2 regions of the Weissella sp. ESL1156 genome follow, and region 2 is predicted to be linked to the other one. Evidence: a T-box and tRNA genes for the amino acid it is inferred to sense, from the RefSeq annotation. Region 2 holds a T-box; the other holds one or more tRNA genes.
What was found. A T-box is a leader RNA that pairs with one kind of tRNA and senses whether it is charged. The one in region 2 lies ahead of ACSKY2_RS04520 (valine--tRNA ligase), so its partner is inferred to be a tRNA-Val.
Positions count from the first base shown of each region.

Region 1 (6,537 bases), 930 kb from region 2:
ACAGCCCAGATCGTCAGTTAAGGTCCCTAAGTGTGTGTTAAGTGGAAAAGGATGTGAAGTTGCATAGACAACTAGGATGTTGGCTCAGAAGCAGCCACCATTTAAAGAGTGCGTAATAGCTCACTAGTCGAGTGATTCTGCGCCGAAAATGTACCGGGGCTAAACACACCACCGAAACTACGGGTGCCACATTAGTGGCGCGATAGGAGAGCGTTCTAAGGGCGATGAAGTCAGACCGTGAGGACTGGTGGAGCGCTTAGAAGTGAGAATGCCGGTATGAGTAGCGAAAGACAGGTGAGAATCCTGTCCACCGTATGACTAAGGTTTCCTGGGGAAGGCTCGTCCTCCCAGGGTTAGTCGGGACCTAAGGCGAGGCCGAAAGGCGTAGTCGATGGCTAACAGGTTGAGATTCCTGTACCAGGTGAACATGTTTGAACAATGGAGGGACGCAGAAGGCTAACAGAACCCAGCAGTTGGAAAAGCTGGGTCAAGCAATAAGTCTGAGAGTGAGTTAAATGCTTGCTGTCATAAGGACAAGTTGTGATGAGGACCGAAATCAAGTAGGGAAGTCTGTGATGTCACGCTGCCGAGAAAAGCTTCTAGTTAGTGTTTACCTGCCCGTACCGCAAACCGACACAGGTAGTCGAGGAGAGCATCCTAAGGTGAGCGAGTGAACTCTCGTTAAGGAACTCGGCAAAATGACCCCGTAACTTCGGGAGAAGGGGTGCTCAGCGCAAGCTGAGCCGCAGTGAATAGGCCCAGGCGACTGTTTATCAAAAACACAGGTTTCTGCAAAATCGTAAGATGACGTATAGGGGCTGACGCCTGCCCGGTGCTGGAAGGTTAAAAGGAGTGCTTAGCTTCGGCGAAGGTACGAATTGAAGCCCCAGTAAACGGCGGCCGTAACTATAACGGTCCTAAGGTAGCGAAATTCCTTGTCGGGTAAGTTCCGACCCGCACGAAAGGCGTAACGATCTGGGCGCTGTCTCAACGAGAGACTCGGTGAAATTTAAAGACCCGTGAAGATGCGGGTTACCCGCGACAGGACGGAAAGACCCCATGGAGCTTTACTGTAGCTTGATATTGAGTGTTTGTGCAGCTTGTACAGCATAGGTAGGAGCCGTAGAAATCGGGACGCTAGTTTCGATGGAGGCAAACGTGGGATACTACCCTCGTTGTATGAACACTCTAACTCACACCACTAAGCGTGGTGGAAGACAGTGTCTGGCAGGCAGTTTGACTGGGGCGGTCGCCTCCTAAAAGGTAACGGAGGCGCCCAAAGGTTCCCTCAGAATGGTTGGAAATCATTCGTAGAGTGTAAAGGCACAAGGGAGCTTGACTGTGAGACTTACCAGTCGAGCAGGTACGAAAGTAGGGCTTAGTGATCCGGTGGTTCCGCATGGAAGGGCCATCGCTCAACGGACAAAAGCTACCCTGGGGATAACAGGCTTATCTCCCCCAAGAGTCCACATCGACGGGGAGGTTTGGCACCTCGATGTCGGCTCATCGCATCCTGGGGCTGTAGTCGGTCCCAAGGGTTGGGCTGTTCGCCCATTAAAGCGGTACGCGAGCTGGGTTCAGAACGTCGTGAGACAGTTCGGTCCCTATCCGTCGCGGGCGTAGGAAATTTGAGAGGAGCTGCCCTTAGTACGAGAGGACCGGGGTGGACGTACCACTGGTGTATCAGTTGTTCCGCCAGGAGCATCGCTGAGTAGCTATGTACGGATGAGATAAACGCTGAAAGCATCTAAGTGTGAAACTCGCCTCGAGATGAGATTTCCCATTCAGTAATGAAGTAAGACCCCTCAAAGATGATGAGGTAGATAGGCTAGAAGTGGACGTGCGGTGACGCATGGAGCGGACTAGTACTAATGGTTCGAGGACTTAACCAAGTAGCAAGTGGTGTAAGGCAAAAAAGCAGTTATGATTCAGTTTTGAGGGAACTAAGTTCACTCAATTAGAAACGTGTCGTGATGATGGCACTGAGGTCACACCTGTTCCCATACCGAACACAGCAGTTAAGCTCAGTTACGCCGAAAGTAGTTGGAGGATCGCCTCCTGCGAGGATAGGACATTGCGATGCATATGGACGTTTAGCTCAGCTGGGAGAGCACCTGCCTTACAAGCAGGGGGTCACAGGTTCGAACCCTGTAACGTCCATTGGTCGCATGGTCTAGCTGGTTATGACGTTCGCCTGTCACGCGAAAGATCACGGGTTCGAGTCCCGTTGTGACCGTTTCAATTAAGTATTACATCATATCATAGGGGTATAGTTTAGCGGTAGAACAACGGTCTCCAAAACCGTCGGCGGGGGTTCGATTCCCTCTACCCCTGCCATGGCGGTAGTGGTGAAGTGGTTAACACACCGGTTTGTGGTTCCGGCACGCGTGGGTTCGATCCCCATCTACCGCCCTTTAATGATGTAGTATTTAATATGATGCCGTTGTGGCGGAATTGGCAGACGCGCTGGACTCAAAATCCAGTTCCCGCAAGGGAGTATGGGTTCGACCCCCATCGACGGCATTAGTATGGTCCCTGATAGTCTTTTTATAGGCTCTTAGGGATTTTTGTTTTATAAAGAACCGTTGTTACTAATATAAGGAAATCAAGTGAAGTATTAAAACAAACGAATTTTTAAAGATAGCACTGATGATTAATTTATTTTTGACATATGTTAGATTAGTTATAATTAATTAGAATATATTTTTTTTAGAAAGGAACAGAATAAATGACAAATAAACCAATCACTAGTGAGACGCATCAACAGTTAATGGTAGATTTTAGTGTAGCTGGTCCTCAAGTTGGTGAAAAAAATATTTCTTTATCGGATGGATTTTTAGTACGTGATGAAAATAATGAGGAAAAGAATTATTTTCATTGGGACGTTATTCGTCGAGCTGATGAAACTTATTGGTCACCTTTAGATGGTGATCGCAAAACGCTATATGACATCACGGCGTACAAAATTAAAAGTAAAGAGACGAATCAGTGGCTAACCATTGCTGAATGGTTTTCTGCTGATAAATTTTAATAATAAATAAGAAAAGTATTAAACAACATTTATTTTGTTGACATAATTATATTGCAGTATTTTAACATGTAAAAAGGGGACGTCAATCTACCAAATGATGAGGTAGATTAACGTCCCCTTTTCAGATATAACACACTAATCGCTCAGTCAGTTTTATGATTATAAATGAATCTAATCAAGCGTTGACATAAGATGATGACTAACAGAACGGTACCAATTAGAAAGCCGTATTTCGCAATTTGATGACCTGGTGTTTGATAGCGCAGGACAATGTGATTCGTGCCAGCTTTTAAAGGTATTCCAATAAAACCTGTACCTAATGCCACTAATCGAGATGAATGATCAACTGCAGTCCAACCTTTACTATATGGAATGGTTGTTGCTAATATACTTGCCTTTTTCACTTTAATTGTTGTTGATAATTGATTATTTGTTAATGTGTATTTAGGTGCAGTTTTTTGGATTGTTTTAGCCACTTTATTGAATCGATAATCAGTAGGAATAGCCTTAACTTGTACATCAAAACTATATTCACCAACCTTGCTAAATGTTAATGGAATGAATGTTTCTTTCGTTGTATCATTTGCTTGTCCAAGATTGAGCGTTACTTGCTTTTGTGGATTATAAAATGATAAGTTTGATTGACCTGTTTGAGTGAATGTATTCGTTATATCATTATAAGTTGCAGTTAACGTATAACCCGTTATTTCTTTACCAATACTACTAAAGTGATGCTTATACCAATTCCACGTAAAAGCTTTCTCATTATAGCGACGATCAATAAGGTTTTGTTCATTTTGACCATTTTGTTGATGATCATAACGGTATTTTGTTAAAGCAATCTGTTGTTGTTGTTTGATATTATACGGATGGAAATGAATGTTAGAAAGTTCCAAATGTAGCTCAGTGCCAGCTAAATCTTTAGAAGGACTGAGATAAAAACCAGCTGGTAACCAATCGGAATTCGTTTTATAAGTCATATGTAACTTTTTAGTCGGTGACTTAGTTAGATTTGTCCGAATTGGTGCTGTTTTAACTGATTTTGCAAATTGTGAATGTTGTTTGGTGCGACTATTCTTGACGACAATACTGTCTGCTAAACTAGCCTCCTTAGTTGTTGGTGATAGCTTATCATAGTCAGTTTGACTGATTTTATACTTTGGAAAATATAATAATGGGTAAGCATTTTTAGAATGTACAAGTGATTGACCATTAACAACTTGATTTGCAACGACCTGATATGAATAAGGGGTCAGAGAATTTGGATTCTCATAGCGATCCGAAACGCCCAATACATTACTAAGAACGTCACGAGAGTCAAGATTACCAGTAATATCATTAGGATTGGCAGTATTAATCGCAAGTTTTGCGAGTCCGGAACCTACAGCACCATTTTGCAAGGACCAATAACTTTCGATATTATTCAACGGTCCAATAATAGGTAAGTTGGTTGCCGGTGCAATACCGGTTGCATTATTTAATTGATTGTCAACATAAGCTCTTGTGAGCGCTTTTGTTTGCGGTTTTAAATATTGATGTTGTTGTTTGATTAGTGTTTGAACAACTTGATTAGACAGTGAATCAGTCGTATCTGGATTGGTATTATTTGTGTGATTGCGGATAGTTAACAAGAAAATATTCGACAGAACGAGTACAACTAACCAAATTGGTTTAAAATGTGGTGTCGACTGGGTTAACCATAAAACAATGATCGTCACAAAATAAATAGCAATCATGACGCCATAGCGATTATTTAAATTAAAATTACTAATAATAAGTAATGAAAAACTAGCAATTAAACCAACAATGAAAAAGTAGAGATAGTCACGCTTTGAAAGATTGGCTAAATCATTAAGCATTTGCAACAATATAAAGCTTGCCGGTAATAAAATTAGGAATAACCAGCGATTAGAAGGTGAGGAACCGCCATTTAAAATAGCAGCAAAAGCTGGTAGACAGACACCTATTGAACAAATAATCCATAGATAATTAAAATAACGATATTGATGCCAACGACGTAAACTAAAAATAATTGCCATGACACTTAGTGCGCTAAAACCACCAGTTAACCAAAATGATGGTGTTGTCAGGTTAGCAATTAAATTTCCCGGTAACGCAAAGTAATAGTATAAGGGATAAAGGGTGAGACCATTAGCCAGTTCATTATTTGAACGTGCAGAACTAAAGACTGCATTCACACTAGGAATGAACAATGGACTTGCTAGTAAACTACCGATTATGCTAGCGAGTAATACCTTAAAATGTGTTGTCCACTTCGTCCATGTATGATGATAAAATTGATAGCCGACCCAGAATATTCCTAAGCCAATGACCATCATAAATGCGAAATAAAAATTGTTCCAAAGTGTCCAAAAAATCATGACAATTAAGAAAATATAATTTTGTTTTGATAGTGCATAATCCATTGCTAAAATAAGCAATGGGAAAATGATTAATGGATTAATGAAAAAGGGATGTTCAAAAACGGCAAAGGCTGTATAACCAGAGAACACATAACTAAAAGCGGCTAATTGATACTGCCAAATAGGTCTTTTTTTGAACCAATGATGGGCAGCTACTAAGAAGGCCACACCAGCAAGATATAACCTGACAATAATCATGAAGTTGTAATAGTTTAATAGATGTGATTTAGAAATAAAGGCAACGCCATAGCTAAAAATATCACCTAGTGTATAGTAGGAAAAAGTTTGATAATAATCTGCCCCTAAACCGAGTTGCCATTGCCAACTTGTCGGTAAATAATGGTTATGAATAATATCTTTTAAATCATTTTGCCAGTGTACTAAGGCTGGCACATGTTGGGCAATACCATCAGATTGCCAAACTAATGAAGTATCAGTCAAATAATAGGGCATAAAAATAAATAATGCGATAATAAAAAAATAAATTGTATAGGTAATAAGTGATCGATAAGACCATTTAAGATGCAATTGCATGTTTGATACCTCCAGAAGACTATCCAAGATATTATATCATTTCCAAGAATAGCTTATGAAAAAAATACACAAAAATAAGCGACAAAGTAGTTTTTAAAAAATATATTAAATAATTAAGAGTAAGTGTGTAACCGTTTACAGATTGCATAACTTAGTCTATAATTAGACAAGTACAAGTATGGATTGTACTTGTGTCACTATTATATAAATAAGGAGCGTGGCAATTATGGTAAATTTCATTATTGCTAGTCATGGTGAATTTGCTGTGGGTATCCGACAGTCAGGTCAAATGATTTTTGGGGAGCAAGAAAATGTGCAAGTTGTAACATTTATGCCCAACGAAGGTCCAGAAGATTTGATGAAAAAGTTTGAGGATGCACTTGCAACATTTGAACCTGAGGGACAGGTCTTGTTCCTCGTTGATTTGTGGGGTGGATCACCATTTAACGCTGCATCTCGTATTCAAGCTTTGCATGAAGATCGTATGGCGATTATTACAGGCTTGAACTTGCCAATGTTAGTAGAAGCTTATGGGGCACGTTTTACAAT
Region 1 covers NZ_CP196372.1:1,921,119-1,927,655, forward strand. Annotated here, with positions in the region: rRNA gene ACSKY2_RS09555 (23S ribosomal RNA) at 1-1,892, shown strand, start outside; rRNA gene rrf (5S ribosomal RNA) at 1,967-2,083, shown strand; tRNA gene ACSKY2_RS09565 (tRNA-Val) at 2,088-2,160, shown strand; tRNA gene ACSKY2_RS09570 (tRNA-Asp) at 2,163-2,236, shown strand; tRNA gene ACSKY2_RS09575 (tRNA-Trp) at 2,264-2,337, shown strand; tRNA gene ACSKY2_RS09580 (tRNA-His) at 2,340-2,412, shown strand; tRNA gene ACSKY2_RS09585 (tRNA-Leu) at 2,440-2,523, shown strand; gene ACSKY2_RS09590 (hypothetical protein) at 2,729-3,031, shown strand; gene ACSKY2_RS09595 (YfhO family protein) at 3,175-5,988, opposite strand; gene ACSKY2_RS09600 (mannose/fructose/sorbose PTS transporter subunit IIB) at 6,215-6,537, shown strand, end outside.
Region 1: it has a tRNA-Val gene. The T-box ahead of ACSKY2_RS04520 (valine--tRNA ligase) is inferred to sense a tRNA for this amino acid. The anticodon was not compared.

Region 2 (6,537 bases):
AACGTTAGCATTTATTAATAGAATCGTGACATAGTCATCAAAAACTTAAAAGTTTCTTATGATAGAATATTATGGTTTAAGGAATAGAAAGGTAAATCATAATGCATAAACGACAAGTGACGATGATTATTGGAATTATGGCAATTGCCGCTGTGGTTGCTGTTTTCGCAATTATTTTTAATAGTACACCACATCAAAGTAATAAGCAGGCAACCGCTGCAACTTCTACACAACATGCTAAAAAGACCGAACATCAACCGGTACATAAGAGAAAAAAGCAATCAACGGTTGATAAAGAGGCCATGACGTCTCAGGATAGTCATAAAAAAACTGGATTTGATGTGAAAGCAGTTTTGAAAGATCAACCGGGGGTTCCTAGTATTTATTCTGTTAAGCTAGCAAATAAACAATTAACCATTGTTTTTGCAGATGATGGCACAAATTCACTCGAAAGTTTTATGACGGCTTATGCCAAAGCAACCACCCTCATTTTAAAGCAGGCAGCAGCGCAAACGTCTGATATTGATAGTGTGGCTATTGCACAGCAAGTGAAATTAGAAGACGGTACTGAATACGCAGTTGCAGGTAAGTGGCAGAAAGATCAGTTAACAAATACTGTCAAATTAGCAACAACGGCAACTGCTAAAGATTTGCTTCTTAGTGCTAGCCACTATTCTATTGGTGGCTCGGTATGGGACACATTTTCACAACAACAAAAAAATGACTATCAAAATCATCAACAAGGTGGTCAAGTACAAACAACTGACGATAGTTTTAATCAGTGGGTACAAGCAGGGATTGTGAAAAATAAATAATCTTTGATTTAAGTAGTTTTTGTTGCATCTAACACGTATCATAAAAGGGTCGAAGTCTATGCCAAATATGGCAGACTTTGACCCTTTCAATTATGTTCTGTATTCTGTATGACGGAACGGTTTAATTAAATAGCATGGCATAAATTGAAATGTACATTAATGTTGCACCTGCTAAAACAAAAAGATGCCAGTAAACATGATTTAATGGTAGTTGTGGCATGAGGTAAAGCAAGGCACCCAAAGTGTATGTTATGCCACCAGCTAATAAGAAATTAAATGAAAACGATGTTAAGGCAACGTGTAGAGCGGGAAAGGCCAGAATAATCAACCAGCCCATCAAGACATAAATGATGACTGAAAGCCAAGGCCAACGACCGACAAAAAATAAATCATAAACAAAGCCAAGAATAGTGCATAATAGAATGGTTAGCCAAATTGGCCAACCAATTTTTGGACTAAGGAAGAGCCAGGTGTAAGGCGTGTAACTTCCCAGGATGACTAAATAAATGCCTGAGTGATCTAAAAATTGAAAAATTTTACCCGCTTTAGTAAAAATTAATGCGTGGAATAAGGTTGAAGCGAGTAAAAAACTGATAATAGATGCAGCATAAATTGATAAGGCAACCATTGTAAATGCACCAAAATGATGTTGCACACTCTTAATCATTAATAGTGTTGCACCAACGATGGCTGCCATCACACCAAGACCGTGAGTGACGGCATTGAGTGTCTCATAGGTAATTAGATAGCGGCGATTTTCTTTTGTTAGAGTAGGCATAGGCTTCTCCTTTACCAGTTAATTGGCTATTTATTTGAATGACAATATGTTTATAATTATGATAACTGTTTCATCTAGTTTTGTAAACTAAATGTTATAGTATTAAAATAAGTGGGGTTTCATAATGTTAATGACAATGATTAAAGGGATGATGATTGGATTTGCTTTCGTGGCACCAATCGGCATGCAAAATTTGTATGTATTTAATAATGCACTAACGAATTCATTTAAACGTTCGTTAGTTTATGTTCTTTTTGTTTGGATTGCTGACTCGTTGTTTTCAATGGCGGCCTTTTTTGGTATGGGAGCAATTATTAGTTCAGCAGCATGGCTAAAATTAACTGTCATGTTGATTGGTGGGATGCTAGTCATTTGGATTGGTTGGGATATTTTAAGAAGTGCGAATACAGTACAACTCAACACACATGCTAATCACTTACCTGCACATAAAGCTTTATTGACAGCATTTATTGTTTCATGGGCGAATCCACAAGCTTTAATTGATGGTAGTTTATTATTAGGTGCTTTAAGAGGAACATTGGCTAGTGATGCGGTTTGGCCATTTATCATTGGTGTCATGATGGCAACGTTTATTTGGTTTAATGGCATTACAATTATCATGAATATCCTAAAAGATCGGCTACCTCGAAAAGTGCTTGTCTGTGTAAATGCTATATCTGGAATTATCGTCTTAGGTTATGGTGGTTATTTATTAATTGAGGCAATGATTGCTATCTTTTAAATGATGACACTTCATATTAACGAAAAGCATCGATTGACCTTGATTTTTTGCATATAACCATGTAAAATTGCTTTCATAGCAATACACTAGAGGGTATAGGTTAGGTTACTATTAGCGACAAAGTCATTTTGGTGAAAGATTTTGAGTGACAACTTAGAAAGTAGCTAGTGGGCTTTATCAATGAAATTGTAGTAGTTGATAACGTGGTGACGCGTTAAGTCTTAATGAGATAGAGAATACTCTAATTCAGGTGGTACCGCGATAAAGTCGCCCTGATTATACAATATTGTATGATCAGGGTTTTTTTAATGGGTCAATTATAGAATAAATTTAATAAAAGTAAGGAGTTCAAGTTATGCGAGAAATTGATATGCCGAGCAAGTATAATCCAACAGCGGTTGAAGCGGGTCGTTATGATAAGTGGGTGCAAGAGAAGCGCTTCAAACCTTCAGAAAATAAGAAGGCTCGTCCCTATTCAATTGTTATTCCGCCACCGAACGTGACTGGTAAATTACACTTAGGTCACGCTTGGGATACAACGTTACAAGATATGTTGATTCGTCAAAAGCGAATGCAAGGTTTTGATACGTTATGGTTACCAGGAATGGATCATGCGGGAATTGCTACGCAAGCTAAAGTTGAGCAACGTTTAGCCAAAGAAGGTATTTCGCGTTATGATTTGGGACGTGACAAATTTGTTGAACAAGTATGGGATTGGAAAAATGAATATGCAGCAACTATTAAAGCGCAATGGGGAAAACTAGGGCTATCTTTGGATTTTGACCGTGAACGCTTTACGCTAGATGAAGGGTTATCAGAAGCTGTTCGTAAAGTATTCGTGACTTTGTACAAGAAAGGCTTGATCTATCGGGGCGAGTACATCATCAATTGGGACCCGAAAGCTCGGACAGCCTTGTCGGATATCGAGGTCATTCATCAAGATGATGAAGGTGCCTTTTATCATGTACAGTATCCATTTGTGGATCCTGAAACAACGTATCAAGGAAAGCATTATATTGAAATTGCAACAACTCGTCCTGAAACAATGTTTGGGGATGTGGCAGTTGCTGTACATCCTTCAGATGAACGTTATAAAGATTTGGTTGGTAAAAAGGTCTTAGTGCCACTTGTTAATCGTGAAGTACCAATTATTGCTGACGAATATGTTGACCCTGAGTTTGGTTCAGGGATGGTTAAAATTACACCAGCTCATGATCCAAATGATTTTGGTGTTGGTAATCGTCATAATTTGGAACGAATCAATACGATGAATGAAGACGCTTCAATGAACGAACGTGCTGGTAAGTATGTTGGTATGGATCGTTTTGATGCCCGCAAAGCAATGGTTGCCGATTTAGAAGCTGGTGGTTGGATGTTGTCAGTTGAACCAATCGTGCACGCAGTTGGTCATTCAGAACGTACTGGTGTGCAAGTTGAATCACGGTTGTCAACACAATGGTTTGTTAAGATGAAACCATTGGCTGAACAAGCATTGGCTATGCAAAAATCGGACGATCGTGTTGATTTCTATCCGCCACGTTTTGAAGGTACCTTTACTCGTTGGATGGATGACATTCATGATTGGGTGATTTCTCGTCAATTATGGTGGGGACACCAAATTCCCGCTTGGTACCATAAAGAGACTGGTGAAATGTATGTTGGTATGGAAGCGCCTGCTGATAGTGAGAATTGGGAACAAGATCCTGATGTTTTGGATACATGGTTTTCATCAGCTTTGTGGCCATTTTCAACAATGGGTTGGCCTGATACAGATGCGGCAGACTTTAAGCGCTACTTCCCAACAGATACTTTGGTCACAGGGTATGATATTATCTTCTTCTGGGTCGCACGTATGATGTTCCAATCAAAAGAATTTACTGGTCGACGGCCATTCAAGAATGTGTTGATTCATGGCTTGATTCGTGATGAGCAAGGTCGTAAGATGTCAAAGTCATTAGGCAATGGTATTGACCCGATGGATGTCATTGAGAAGTATGGTGCAGATGCTTTACGTTGGTTCTTGGCAACTGGGTCAACACCCGGTCAAGATGTTCGTTTTTCATATACAAAGATGGATTCAGCATGGAATTTCATTAATAAGATTTGGAATGCTTCACGTTATGTATTGATGAACTTATCAGATGATACAAAGGCAATTTTGCCAACTGACAAATCAAAGTTCTCATTGGCTGATAAATGGATTCTGTCACGTCTCAATACAACGATTGAAATGGTGACAAAGAATTTTGATAAGTTTGAGTTCGGTGAAGCTGGCCGCGCATTGTATAACTTTATTTGGAATGATTTTGCTGACTGGTACATTGAAATGACTAAAGAGACCCTTAATGGGAATGATGAGGTTGCTCAAAAGACAGTGCAAGCAATTCTGGCATATGTATTAGATAATACGCTACGGTTGTTGCATCCAATTATGCCATTTGTTACTGAAGCCATTTGGCAAGAAATGCCTCACGAGGGTGAAACAATTGTTACGGCAAGTTACCCAACTATTGATGATGCATTGCATGATCAACAAGCTGAAACTGATTTTAATAGTTTGATTGACTTAATTAAGGCTGTTCGAACAATTCGAACAGAGGCCAACGCGCCTATGTCAACGACAATCGATGTTTTGATTAAGACGACGGATCAGAACTTGCAACGTATTTTCAAGGATAATGCAGACTACATTAATCGTTTTGTTAAGCCAAAGACTTTGCAAATTGCGGCTGAAATTGATGCTCCTGATCTAGCCATGACGCAAATTATCTCTGGTGCCGAAATTTTTGTTCCATTAGCTGAGTTAATTGATTTGGATGAAGAAATAGCTCGTCTGCAAGAAGAGGTGAAGAAGTTTACAGGTGAAGTAACACGTGCCAATAGTAAATTAGGTAACGAAAAGTTTGTCAATAATGCGCCTGAAAAAGTTGTCGCAGCTGAACGCGAAAAGTTAGTTGATTGGGAAAATAAGTTGCAAGCAACGAATGATCGCTTAGCACAATTAAAAGAGGCAAACAAGTAAAACAGCTACTTGCAGTAATAGTAAGGTAAGTGTATAATTTAACATATTGTGAATAACGAATTTAAGCGGTTCGTCGTTACAATGCAGTAAATTACACATGCAGAAGCGCCATCTACAATGTAGACGGCGCTTTTGTTTATCATTGTAAAAATCGAGGTTAAAATGGCAAAAATAGAAACGGTTGCTGATGCAATTTCATATATTCATGGCCGTCATAAATGGTCCAAGACGCCTACTTTTAATCGATTAAACAAAGTTTTAACGCGATTAGGACATCCGGAACGACAATCACAATACGTTCATATTACCGGTACAAATGGTAAGGGATCAACTAGTAAGATGGTTGCACAATTATTACGAGCCAGTGGCTTAAGGGTTGGATTATTTACATCACCATATATTTTGTCATTTAATGAGCGTATTCAAGATGATCAGGGTAATATTGATGATAATGATTTATTGGATTTGGTGCAGCGCTTGGCACCAGTCATTGATCAAATGGATGATGAATTAACAACTGGGTTAACTGAGTTTGAAACACTGACAGTTATGATGTTTATGTATTTTTCAGAACACCCAGTTGATGTGGTTGTGTTGGAAGTCGGTGTCGGCGGCACGTGGGATTCAACGACGGTCATTCCAGATAAAATTGTTTCTGTGATTACCACCGTTGGCTTGGATCACATGCAGGTATTAGGTGACACAATAACAAAAATTGCAACACAAAAAGCCGGCATTATTCAAAAACAGCGTCCTGTTGTTGTGGGACGATTAACACCAGCAGCTAATCAAGTGATTGATACAGTGGCAACTGCTATGGGTGCATCCGTGTATCGTTTGGGACAACAATTTCAAGTGACCGCATTACCAGATGAAAATCTATGGGGTGAAACATTCGATGTATCGGGGACAATTAATTATCAGCAAGTATTTGTTGACTTGATTGGTCATTATCAAATTGATAATGCAGCCGTTGCGTTACAAACAGCTCAGTTGGTTACCAACTTTTTTAAACGCCAATTGACACCGAAAATGGTGACACAAGCGCTAAAAACAGTTTGGTGGCCGGTTCGGTTTGAAAAAATTGCAACAGACCCGATAATTATATTAGATGGTTCACACAATGAACCAGGAATAAAGGCGCTAATCGAAATTTTAACAACGCGATTTAAAAAAAAGA
Region 2 covers NZ_CP196372.1:894,442-900,978, reverse strand. Annotated here, with positions in the region: gene ACSKY2_RS04535 (hypothetical protein) at 102-815, shown strand; gene trhA (PAQR family membrane homeostasis protein TrhA) at 937-1,593, opposite strand; gene ACSKY2_RS04525 (LysE/ArgO family amino acid transporter) at 1,718-2,335, shown strand; T-box leader at 2,408-2,613, shown strand; gene ACSKY2_RS04520 (valine--tRNA ligase) at 2,691-5,357, shown strand; gene ACSKY2_RS04515 (bifunctional folylpolyglutamate synthase/dihydrofolate synthase) at 5,520-6,537, shown strand, end outside.